Regions from separate parts of the Pseudomonas sp. FFPRI_1 genome, predicted to be linked through region 2. Evidence: predicted binding sites of a transcription regulator. Region 2 holds the regulator's gene; each other region holds the start of a gene.

Region 1 (4,086 bases), 3.7 Mb from region 2:
GGTCTGAATACGCTGAACCAGCTCACCCAAGGACTTTATGCCTTGCTGCTCCATCAGTTTGTTGAGACGGCTCGAGACGAGATACTGCTTGTTTTCCCCGAGCAAAATACCACAGGCTTTTTCCAGGAAGACCCGGAACTGTTCAAAATCCAAATTACCCGTAGACAATGCTGCCGCCTCTTAAATCTATGTTCGCCAGGGGCTGATGCCCTCAGCTATGGTCTGCTGCTTTGATCCGGTCGACTACCCGGGATGCCAGGTCATCAGGACGGAACTTGGCAAGGAAGTCATCGGCACCGACCTTCTTCACCATCGCCTGATTGAACACCCCTGACAACGAAGTATGCAGGATGATATGCAGCTTTTGCATGCGTGGATCGTTACGAATCTCGGCCGTGAGGGTGTAGCCATCCATTTCGGGCATTTCGATGTCGGAGATCATCATGAGGAACTCCTCTTCCGGCTTCTTGCCCTCATCCACCAGCTTGCGCAGATAGTCCAGCGCCTGCCGGCCATCATTCAACGCCACGACCTCGACCCCCACCGTCTGCAGGCAACGGGTAACCTGCTTGCGTGCCACCGACGAATCGTCGACGGTCAGCACCCGCAGGGAAACAGCCTTGTGCTGGGTCTCGAGATCCACCACGCCCACCGAGATCGCCTCGGAGGTGGGCGCGACTTCGGCCAGTATCTTCTCCACGTCGATGATCTCGACCAACTGGTTATCGACCCGGGTCACTGCCGTCAGGTAATGATCGCGTCCGGTGCCCTTGGGCGGCGGATGGATTTCTTCCCAGTTCATGTTGACGATACGCTCCACCGAGCGCACCAGGAATCCCTGGGTCTTGGTGTTGTATTCCGTGATGATGACGAACGGATTGCTCTGATCCTGCAACCCGCCAGCCCCCGTAGCCATCGCCAGATCCAGGATCGGAATGGTCGCCCCTCGAATATTCGCGACACCGCACACGACAGGATTGGACTTGGGCATCAAAGTCAGCTTGGGGCATTGCAGCACCTCGCGAACCTTGAATACGTTGATCCCGTAGAGCTGCCCACCGTCCAGACGGAACAGCAACAGCTCCAGGCGATTCTGCCCAACCAATTGCGTGCGCTGGTTTACCGAATCCATTACACCAGCCATGCCCAGACTCCCCAAAGCTTTAAGATCCGACGCCCGTTAAATGCTAAACGGCACGAGGCTTGCTTTTTAACTGTTATGAACGCCAAAACGACATTTTTCCGACGCCTGACATCCCCCTACCGCGCATTGCTCTGCGGGCTGTCGGCGTTGTGCATTTTAAACCCTGGCGGCCCTGCCGTTGCTGATTCGGTCACCCTGCCTGATCTACTTATCGGCGTCACTCAGGGGTTTCTTGAATTCACGGTAGAAGACTACCTGGCAACCAGTCAAACGGAAGGTCGCTATGAAATCCAGGTCAACCAGTTGGATCCTCGCATGCGCATGCCTGCGTGCGACAAGGAATTGACAGCGAGCCTGGAAAGCCCGGCACAACCGCTGGGACGGGTCACGGTCAAGGTACGCTGCGAAGGCACCTCTCCCTGGACCGTATTCGTGCCGGCCCAGGTCAAGCTGTTTCGCGAAGTGGTCACCACTTCGCGCCCGCTCAAGCGCGCCGGCATCATCGAACCCGACGACGTGGTACTCCGGGAACGGGACATCAGCCTGAGCAACCAGGGCTACCTGACCTCGGTGGACCAGGCCATTGGGCAGAAACTTGTCCGACCAATGGTCGCCGACCAACTCATCACCCTGGCCCACCTGGAGCAGGCTGAAGTCGTACGCAAAGGCGATCAGGTGGTGATCTCGGCCCGCAGTGGCACCTTGAATGTGCGGATGCCCGGCGAAGCACTGTCCAACGGCGGCATGAGCGAGCAGATCCGAGTCAAGAACCTCAACTCGCAGCGGGTGATCAAGGCCCGAGTTACCGCGCCCGGACAGGTGGAAGTCGCCATGTAGATGACTGGCGCTCCCCCCGCTCGTTCCCTAAACTGTGGCCGAAAGAGGGTCGCAGATACCTGAGCTGGCTTGTCGACAATTGAGCCTAAAGTTTTTCAGGGTATGGCCGAAAACATGGCAAGCGTCCAAATACCCAGAGGTTTTCTTCATCATGGTCATCGACTTCAGCCGTTTAAACAGCTCCCCTTCACTGACAGGCAGTACGCGCACCAGCACCAGCAAGGATATCGGCGATGCCGACAAGTCCGCACCGCTGGCAAGCGCCGCCGAGACCAGCAAAAGCGGGGAATCGGTTCACCTCAGCAATGAGGCTCAACAGTTGCAGAAAATCACTGACAAGCTGCGCGATCAGCCTGCTGTCGACAAAGCCCGAGTGGCCGAGTTGAAGCAAGCCATTGCCGATGGCAGCTATAAGGTCGACAGCAACCGTATAGCCAGCAAACTGCTCAACTTCGAAGCCCAGCGCTAGCCCCAGGCTCGCGCCAGGCTTTTGGACGCTTAATCCCCAAGGCCAGCCATGCACGACACCAACCTACTGCAACTGATCAACGATGACCTAGCTCCAGCGCAACAGCTGCTGGAGCTGCTGCGGGCCGAGTCCATTGCCCTGCACGGCCGCGACATGCCGTTGCTGGAGGATATCCTGGCGCAGAAGCAAGCCCTGGTCATATTGCTGGAACAGCATGGCCGCAAGCGCACGCAGATCCTTGCCAGCCTGGACCTGCCACCCAATCGCAAGGGTCTCGAGCAACTGGCCAGCCACTCGAGCCTGGGCGAGCAACTGCTTGAGCAAGGCAGCACGCTGACTCAACTGCTCGCCGATTGCCAAGCCGCCAACGAACTCAATGGCCGCTCGATCCAGATTCAACAAGCCACCACTGCCAACCAGTTGAAGATCCTCAACGGTGGCGAACCTCCTGCGCTATACGACGCCCGCGGCTCTACCTCGATGCTTGCGAAGCCACGCCCACTCAGTCAGGCTTGACCGTCAAAAATGAGAGCGTGCTACCCAGCCGTGAAACATGCTGGCAAAATGCCAGTTTTTGCGTGTAGTTGTATTTTGTCTGGAGACTGATGAACCGTGTTCAATGCCACAAACGCGGAAGATGCTCCGCAGCCACCCAAGGTGTTCACCACTGCGTTGGAGATTTCCTCCAACCTGCGGCTGCTGCAAGAGAGTCACGACCCGCTGATCATCACTTTCCATGAGCGCAGCCAGCGTTTTCAGAGCTACCTGGTGGAAGTGGACCGCGACAGCAACATGATCGCCCTTGACGAGATGATTCCTCGCGACGGCGAGCGCTTCATGCTGGCAGGGGAACCGTTTCGCGTCGAAGGCTTTCACGAAGGCGTGCGCATCGCCTGGGAAAGCAACGGCGTCCCCACTCTCGACGAATCCAACAATGGCCGGTGCTACCGCACCACCCTGCCGGACGAAGTGGTCTACCACCAGCGCCGCAACGCCTTCCGCGCGGCATTGAAGCTGGCGCAGCTGGTGGATATCGAACTCGGCGGTGAAAAGCTCAAGTCGCCCCTGACCGGCAAGCTGCTGGATATTTCCGCCACCGGCTGCAAACTGCGCTTCGACGGCGACATCTCCTCGCGCCTGCAACTGGGCCAGGTCTACGAGCGCTTTATCGCCGCCCTGCCCTTCGGCAGCATGACAGCGCCGGTCGAGTTGCGTTACCTGCACCACGAGGAACGAATCGACACCACCTTTGCCGGCGTGCGCTTCCACAACATGAGCGGCCTGGTACAACGCCAGGTCGAGCGCTTCGTCTATCAGTTGCAGCGTGAAGCACGGCGCTTCGACAAAGACGACATGTGATCATCAGGCGCCAATGAAAACGGGCAGTGCCTTGCGGCAACTGCCCGTTTTTTTTGCCACTAGGGCCTGGCACCACTGAAATCTGCGCTAGCCGGATCCTCCGGCGGCACCTCATCCGGCACCTGATCGCCCTCTGGCGCAGATTCCGTGGCCGGCGCAGCGTCTGGGCCTGGAGTGGTCTGCATCTGATCCTGCACCACCTGCTCGTCCACCCGCGGATCAAGAGCCGCCACCAGGGGCGAGCTGGACATGCTGTCCGGCATCGCCACGTGCTGCA
Region 2 (4,086 bases):
CGCGAAAAATTGCATTGAGCAAGTCCGCATCATCTGGCCGGCTTTCCAGCTCGACCAGTTGTTCGGACAGTTGCTCTAGAATCTCGCCGGCCTCAACCAGGAAATCCTGAAGGATCTCTTCATCGGCGCCGAAGCTCATTAATGGGTGCTCCTAGAATCCAAGGCTGGAAAGCAAATCGTCTACATCGTCCTGACCGGACATAACGTCTTCCCGTTTATCGGCATGAATCTGCGGACCTTCACCCTTGGCGAGATGTTTTTGCGGATCTTTTTCAGCGAGGATCGATTCACGGTCATGTTCGATGCCGGCGAAACGATCGACCTGGCTGGCCATCAAGACGAGTTTGAGCAGATTGCTTTCGACTTCCGTGACCAACTGGGTCACACGCTTGATCACCTGACCGGTCAGGTCCTGGTAATCCTGCGCCAGCAGAATGTCGTTGAGGTGGCCGGAAACGGTACGGGTTTCCTGCTCGCTGCGCGTCAGGAAACTGTCGACCCGGCGTGCCAGTTCGCGAAACTCTTCAGCGCCGACCTCACGCCGCATGAAGCGCCCCCAGTCTGCACTCAAGGCCTGGGCTTCAGTGCTCAGGCCGTTGACCAGCGGGGTGCTGCTCTCTACCAGGTCCATGGTGCGGTTGGCTGCGGCTTCCGTCAGCCGGACCACATAGGACAGGCGCTCAGTGGCATCCGTGATCTGTGAAACTTCCTCGGCTTGCGGCATGTGCGGATCAATCTGGAAATTGACGATCGCGCTATGCAGCTCGCGGGTGAGCTTGCCCACTTCCTGGTACAGGCCGCGGTCACGGGTCTGATTGAGCTCATGGATCAATTGCACCGCTTCGCCAAACCTGCCTTTTTCAAGGCTCTCGACCAGTTCCAGTGCATGTTTTTTCAGGGTCGACTCAAAGTCGCCCAGTGAAGATTCGTTATGCTCCATAGCTCCCCCGTGGCCCAATGGCTACGCATCTCAACCGATGCGTTCAAAGATCTTTTCGATCTTCTCTTTCAACGCCTGAGCCGTGAATGGTTTGACTACATAGCCGTTAACGCCGGCCTGGGCAGCCTCGATGATCTGCTCGCGCTTGGCTTCGGCAGTCACCATCAGCACCGGCAGGTGCTTGAGCTTTTCATCGGCGCGCACATGGCGCAGCAGATCGATACCGGTCATGCCCGGCATGTTCCAGTCCGTTACCAGAAAGTCGATGCTCCCGCTGTTGAGTACCGGAATGGCGGTAGTGCCATCGTCGGCCTCGACCGTGTTGGTGAAACCCAGATCACGCAACAGGTTTTTTATGATCCGCCGCATCGTTGAAAAGTCATCAACGATGAGGATTTTCATGTTCTTGTCCAATTCGACCTCCAAGCAGTCTTAAACGCATCCAGCACCTGGACGCGTCATTCAATCAATCCGGCACAACACACAACGACTGCATGGAGCACATACTGCAAGACCGGTGCAGCGCTTGCTTCACCGGTCCTGATCGCAGTGTCCCCACACTGACTGTCAGCGCGCTCGCCACTCCCCCAAACGCCCCCGCAAACGGGCCGCGCACTGGCTGTGTAACTGGCTGACCCGCGATTCGCTGACTCCCAGGACCTCACCGATTTCCTTGAGGTTCAGCTCTTCGTCGTAGTACAGCGCCAACACCAGTCGCTCGCGCTCCGGCAAATTGGCAATCGCATCCGCCAGCGCAGCCTGGAAGCGTTCATCCTCCAAGTCCCGTGACGGTTCGAGATGAGCACTGGCGCCATCCTCGTGCAGCCCTTCATGCTCGCCGTCCTGCAACAGATCGTCGAAGCTGAACAGCCGACTGCCCAAGGTGTCGTTCAAAATCCCGTAATAATCGTCGAGACTCAATTGAAGTTCGGCCGCAACTTCGTGATCTTTAGCGTCACGACCGGTTTTAGCTTCAATTGCGCGAATCGCGTCACTGACCATCCGCGTATTGCGGTGTACAGAACGCGGTGCCCAATCGCCCTTGCGAACCTCGTCGAGCATCGCCCCGCGAATACGGATACCCGCGTAGGTTTCGAAACTCGCCCCCTTGCTCGCGTCATATTTGGTCGACACTTCGAGCAGTCCGATCATCCCGGCCTGAATCAGGTCTTCCACCTGAACACTGGCCGGCAACCGCGCCAGCAGGTGATAGGCAATACGCTTGACCAGGGGCGCATAGCGCTCGATCAGTTCGTATTGGCTGTCACGTGCCGACTTCTTGTAGAGGTTGTAGCCGCTGGCACTCATAACACCGGTCCTGCTGTCTGATGCACGAGCCGCTCGACAAAAAATTCCAGATGCCCGCGCGGATTCGCCGGCAATGGCCAGGTATCCACTTTTTGCGCGATGGCCTTGAACGCCAATGCACACTTCGAACGAGGAAAGGCCTCATAGACCGCACGCTGCTTTTGCACGGCCTTGCGCACACTTTCATCGTAGGGAACTGCACCGACATATTGTAAAGCCACGTCCAGGAAGCGGTCCGTGACCTTGGTCAATTTTGCAAACAGGTTGCGCCCTTCCTGAGGGCTCTGGGCCATGTTGGCCAGGACCCGGAAACGGTTCATGCCGTAGTCGCGATTGAGCAATTTGATCAGTGCATAGGCATCGGTGATCGAGGTGGGCTCATCGCAGACCACCAGCAACACTTCCTGGGCCGCCCGCACGAAACTGACTACCGAGTCACCGATACCTGCAGCGGTGTCGATCACCAGCACATCGAGGTTGTCGCCGATGTCGCTGAACGCCTGGATCAGGCCGGCATGCTGCGCGGGGCTCAGGTGCACCATGCTCTGGGTGCCCGAGGCCGCCGGAACGATGCGGATGCCGCCAGGCCCCTGGAGCAGCACATCGCGCAGCTCGCAGCGCCCCTCGATGACATCGGCCAGGGTGTGTTTGGGGGTCAGGCCCAGCAGGACATCGACGTTCGCCAAGCCCAGGTCGGCGTCCAGCAGCAACACCCGCCGACCGAGCTCAGCCAGAGCCAGGGACAAGTTCACTGACACATTAGTCTTGCCGACGCCACCTTTGCCGCCGGTCACCGCGATCACCTGTACGGGATGCATGCTGCCCATGTTCTTTCTTTACCTTGTCTTACTTAGACGGGGCCACATAACTGGCTGCGCGTTCACCATCGGAACAATGCATGGCAGACCATCGATGTAGATACACTGCAATCTATTCATGATTACCTCAGCCCACCCGCTTGGACGGGCTGTGGTAAAGATCGGCGAACATGTCGGCCATGGCCTCCTCGCTCGGCTCCTCCTGCATCTGCACACTCACCGCGCGGCTCACCAGCTGGTGCCGCCGAGGCAGGTGCAGATCATCCGGAATCCGCGGGCCGTCGGTCAGGTAGGCCACCGGCAGTTCATGACTGATGGCCAGGCTCAACACCTCGCCCAGGCTGGCTGTCTCATCCAGTTTAGTCAGGATGCAACCGGCCAGGCCGCAGCGCTTGTAGCTGTGGTAGGCAGCGGTGAGCACCTGCTTCTGGCTGGTGGTGGCCAGCACCAGGTAATTCTTCGAACGGATCCCCCGACCGGCCAGGCTTTCCAGTTGCATGCGCAAGGCTGGGTCACTGGCCTGCAGGCCCGCGGTGTCGATCAGCACCACACGCTTGCGCAGCAGCGGATCCAGGGCCTGGGCCAGGGATTGGCCGGGATCGACGTGGGTCACCGACACATTGAGGATGCGGCCCAGAGTCTTGAGCTGCTCCTGGGCACCGATGCGGTAGCTGTCCATGCTCACCAGGGCGATGTTCTGCGCCCCGTACTTGAGCACGTAGCGTGCCGCCAGCTTGGCCAGGGTGGTGGTCTTGCCCATGCCGGCCGGGCCGACCATGGCGATCACTCCGCCCTCTTCCAGTGGCTCGACTTCCGGGGTATGGATCATCCGCGCCAGGTGCGCCAGGAGCATGCGCCAGGCCTGGCGGGGCTCGTCGATTTCGCTGATCAGTGCCAGCAGATCGCGGGCCAAAGGACCAGACAGGCCGATACGCTGCAAGCGGCGCCAAAGGTTGGCCTGCTCCGGACGGCTGCCCTGCAACTGGCTCCAGGCCAGGGAGCCGAGCTGCACTTCGAGCA
Region 3 (4,086 bases), 2.0 Mb from region 2:
AAGCGGGTACAGGTTGCCCTGCTGCTCTAGAACAGGCTCGGCAGCTGGCTTTGCACAAACAGGCGGTCGATCCAGAACACCTGGTGCAGGGCCACGATCAGCCAGAACAGCGTCTGGTAGGAAACCTTGCGGGTCTTGTGGCGCAGCAGTTGCTGGGCCAGCAAAGCGCCGGGCCAGCCGCCAGCCAGCTCCAGCGCATGCAGGACATTCTCTGGGGTGCGCGGGCCCTGCGCCTGGGCGCGGCGCTTGTCGTGCCAATACACAATAAAGGTCAGCAGGCTGACCGCAGCGTAGATCGCCAGGGGCAGGATCGACTCTCCCTGCCACCACAAGGACAGCGAACCGTACAGCGGCAACGCGCAAAGCACTGCGAACACCAGCAGCTTGGCGCGCGGATTCTGAATACGTGCGCCGCGGCTGGCGCCCTGTTCGTTGCGTGCCGCCTTCACGCTTTGGCCGCCGCCCAGTCGACCCAGCCGAACTGCCAGGTCGCCAGGATCAGCAGGCCGAAGGCGATGCGATACCAGGCGAACGCTGCATAGCTGTGGCTGGCAATGAACTTCAGCAAGCCCTTGACCGCGATCATGGCGAAGATGAACGCGGTGATGAAACCGATGGCGAACACCGGGAAATCATCAGGCTGGAACAGGTGACGGTATTTGTAGCCCGAATACACGGCCGCTCCGACCATGGTCGGCATGGCCAGGAAGAACGAAAACTCGGTGGCGGTCTTGCGTGACAGGCCGAACAGCAGCCCGCCAATAATGGTCGAGCCTGAGCGCGAAGTACCCGGGATCATCGCCAGGCACTGGGCGCAACCGATCTTCAGGGCATCCTTCCAGGTGATCTGGTCGACGTTCTCGGCGTGCACCTGATGCTGCCGGCGCTCGGCCCAGAGCATGATGATGCCGCCAATCACCAGGGCCGTGGCGACGGTGATGGGATTGAACAGGTAGGCGTGGATCAGGTCGGCGAAGATCACCCCCAGCACCACCGCCGGAAAGAAGGCGATCAGCAGGTTGACGGTAAAGCGTCGGGCCTTGGGCTGGGTCGGCAAACCCAGCACCACATCGAGGATCTTGCCCCGGAACTCCCAGACCACCGCCAGGATGGCCCCCAACTGGATGATGATGTTGAAGGCCATCGCCCGCTCACCACCGAAGTCGAGCAGGTCGGCCACGATGATCTGGTGCCCGGTGCTGCTGATGGGTAAAAACTCGGTCAGGCCTTCGACGATCCCGAGTATCAATGCCTGCGCGGCGGTCCAAAGATCCATCAATCCCCCATGAGGCGATGCGCTTGGCATGCCTCTTCTTCTAAGTATTCAAGACGTTCACTGCGAGACGAGCGTAGCCGAGAATTCGGCGCCCGTAAGATCAACACAAACCCATGAAAATTCTGTGAAAACTGCAGAAATGTTCAGGTTTTGCCTCAAGGCGCCGAAATCCTAACAGACAGGCGCAAAATGCGCCGCGATGTTATTGGACTTCCGTAGGGTTGGCGCTAAGGGGCAGGCATGCTTGGATGCTCGCGGCCTTTTATGACAAGAACAAGAATCTGGAGTGACCGGATGATAAACAGCTTACGCAAGATCTCCATCAGTCAGCGCCTGTGGCTGATTCTGGTCGTCGCGGTACTGACCCTGGTGGCCCTGGGCCTGATGATGCTCAAGCAGACCCACAGCGACCTGTACCAGGCCAAGGCGCAGAAAACCCAGCATGTGGTGCAGACTGCCGCCGGCGTACTGGACTATTACCACGGCCTGGAAGCGGCCGGCAGCCTGAGCCGCGAGCAGGCGCAACAGCAGGCGCTGCTGGCGATTCGCGGGCTGCGCTACAACCAGAACGACTACTTCTGGATCAACGACCTGACGCCAGTGATGATCATGCACCCGGCCAACCCCAAGCTCGATGGGCAGAACCTGGCCGCGATCAAGGATCCGGACGGCTTCGAGGTGTTCAACGAGATGGTCAGCCTGGCCAAGGCCAAGGGCGCTGGCATGGTCGACTACCGCTGGCCCAAACCCGGGGCCGAGCAGCCGGTGCAGAAGACCTCCTATATCCAGCTGTTCCAGCCCTGGGGCTGGATCATCGGCTCCTGGGTCTACATCGATGACCTGCAGCAGGAATTCCGCGCCCAGGTACTGCGGGCCTCTACCATTGGCCTGGTGATCGCCCTGCTGATGACGGCGCTGGTGGTGCTGATCCTGCGCAGCATCGTCAATCCGCTGCGCGAGACGGTGCACGCCATGGCCAACATCGCCAGCGGCGAGAGCGACCTGACCCGCAGCCTGGATACCCACGGCCAGGATGAAGTCACCGAGCTGGCCCGGCACTTCAATGGCTTCAGCGCCAAGCTGCGTCGGGTGGTCATGCAGTTGCAGGACAGCGCCGGAGCCCTGGAGCAGTCTTCCAGCGAACTGGGCAGCAACGCTGCCGAGGCCCAGGAACGCAGCCAGCAGCAATCCCAGCAGATGGAACAGGTGGCCGCGGCCATCAGCCAGGTCAACACCGGCGTCCAGGACGTGGCGAAGAACGCCGAGCATGCCGCCGAAGAAGTGCGTGAAGCCGAGGCCCAGGCCCAGCAGGGCCAGGTCAATATCGACGGCAGCCTGCAACAGATCGATCAACTGTCGGGGACCATCGACCAGGCCGTGGAGGTGATCCGCACCCTGGCGGCGGAAAGCACCCAGATCGGCAGCGTGCTGGAGGTGATCCGCTCAATTGCCGAACAGACCAACCTGCTGGCCCTGAATGCGGCCATCGAGGCCGCCCGGGCTGGCGAGCAGGGACGCGGCTTTGCCGTGGTCGCCGATGAGGTACGCCTGCTGGCCCAGCGCACCCAGCAGTCCACGGCGGAAATCCAGGGCATGATCGAACGCCTGCAGAACCACTCGGAAGCGGCAGTCAAGGTCATCGGCGACAGCAGCCGGGCCTCGCAACTGACCATCGAGCAAGCCGGGCTGGCCGGCGCCAGCCTGAGTGCCATCGGCCAGGCCCTGCGCACCCTCAACGGCCTGAATGCCTCGATTGCCAGTGCCACCCTGCAGCAAGCCCATGTGGTCGAAGACATCAACCACAACGTCGGCCAGGCTGCCGGCCTGTCCCAGGGCACGGCCTTGGCCGCCCAGCATTCCAGCGCCGCCAGCCGGCATCTCAAGGAACTCTCCGAACAGCTCAACGGCCTGCTCCGGCAATTTCGCGTCTGAGCCCCGCAACCGCCCGAAAACCCGCCGAGCACCAGCCCGGCAGTTTTCGGGCAGGCCCTGACGTGCGGCGCCCAGTCTGGGTACAATCCGCCCCCTTCTCCACTTCCCCCAAGGAACCGCCATGTCCGGGCTTGAACTGTTTGCCGCTGCCCTCGGCGTCATCGCCGTCTGGCTGACGGTCAGGCAGAACCCCTGGTGCTGGCCCATCGGCCTGGTGATGGTGCTGCTCTACAGCTGGATCTTCTACGAGGTCAAGCTCTACTCCGACATGCTGCTGCAGGTGGTCTACGCCGTGCTGCAACTCTATGGCTGGTGGCAGTGGACCCGGGGCGGAGAGCAGCATCAGGGGCGTCCGGTCAGCCAGTTGCAAATCCCGGCGCTGCTCCAGGGATTGGGCCTTGGGGCCCTGGGCAGCCTGGTGCTGGGCGCGGCCATGGCCCACTGGACCGACGCTGCGCAACCCTGGCTGGACGCGGCCCTGACCGGTTTCAGCCTGGTGGCCCAATGGTGGATGGCGCAGAAGCGCGTGCAGTGCTGGCCGCTGTGGATTGCCGTGGACGTGATTTTCGTCGGCCTGTTCATCTACAAGGATCTCTACCTGACAGCGGCGCTGTACGCCCTGTTCACCCTACTGGCCGTGCAGGGCTGGCGAGCCTGGCGCGCCGACCCGGCGCTGCAATCGTGAAGACCGTGGTCCTGACCGGGCCCGAGTCCAGTGGCAAGAGTTGGTTGGCGGCGGAACTGCAGGCGCATTTCGGTGGCATCCAGGTGGGCGAGTACGTGCGCCACTTCATCGATCAGCAGCGCCGCGATACCTGCCTGGCCGACATCCCCGAGATTGCCCGCGGGCAACTGGCCTGGGAGGATCAGGCTCGGGC

What was found. The regulator FliA, encoded in region 2, starts transcription of late flagellar genes. The targets are predictions, from matches to a motif close to CTAAAGTTTNNNNNNNNNNNGCCGNTAA.
Region 1: flgM (flagellar biosynthesis anti-sigma factor FlgM) is a predicted target of FliA. The motif match lies at 2,067-2,094, and genes of this name have one in related genera.
Region 3: ACZ5BO_RS18420 (methyl-accepting chemotaxis protein) is a predicted target of FliA. The motif match lies at 1,419-1,446, and genes of this name have one in related genera.

What each region holds. Positions count from the first base shown of each region.
Region 1 covers NZ_AP029168.1:5,945,089-5,949,174, forward strand. Annotated here, with positions in the region: gene cheR (protein-glutamate O-methyltransferase CheR) at 1-168, opposite strand, end outside; gene ACZ5BO_RS26395 (chemotaxis protein CheV) at 212-1,144, opposite strand; gene flgA (flagellar basal body P-ring formation chaperone FlgA) at 1,220-1,981, shown strand; gene flgM (flagellar biosynthesis anti-sigma factor FlgM) at 2,133-2,450, shown strand; gene ACZ5BO_RS26410 (flagella synthesis protein FlgN) at 2,499-2,966, shown strand; gene ACZ5BO_RS26415 (flagellar brake protein) at 3,063-3,809, shown strand; gene ACZ5BO_RS26420 (MFS transporter) at 3,869-4,086, opposite strand, start outside.
Region 2 covers NZ_AP029168.1:2,168,779-2,172,864, reverse strand. Annotated here, with positions in the region: gene ACZ5BO_RS09835 (chemotaxis protein CheA) at 1-139, opposite strand, end outside; gene ACZ5BO_RS09830 (protein phosphatase CheZ) at 152-940, opposite strand; gene ACZ5BO_RS09825 (chemotaxis response regulator CheY) at 971-1,342, opposite strand; gene fliA (RNA polymerase sigma factor FliA) at 1,508-2,248, opposite strand; gene fleN (flagellar synthesis regulator FleN) at 2,245-3,075, opposite strand; gene flhF (flagellar biosynthesis protein FlhF) at 3,194-4,086, opposite strand, start outside.
Region 3 covers NZ_AP029168.1:4,153,822-4,157,907, forward strand. Annotated here, with positions in the region: gene ACZ5BO_RS18405 (MmcQ/YjbR family DNA-binding protein) at 1-30, shown strand, start outside; gene ACZ5BO_RS18410 (DUF1294 domain-containing protein) at 27-449, opposite strand; gene ACZ5BO_RS18415 (undecaprenyl-diphosphate phosphatase) at 446-1,276, opposite strand; gene ACZ5BO_RS18420 (methyl-accepting chemotaxis protein) at 1,574-3,208, shown strand; gene pnuC (nicotinamide riboside transporter PnuC) at 3,330-3,893, shown strand; gene ACZ5BO_RS18430 (AAA family ATPase) at 3,890-4,086, shown strand, end outside.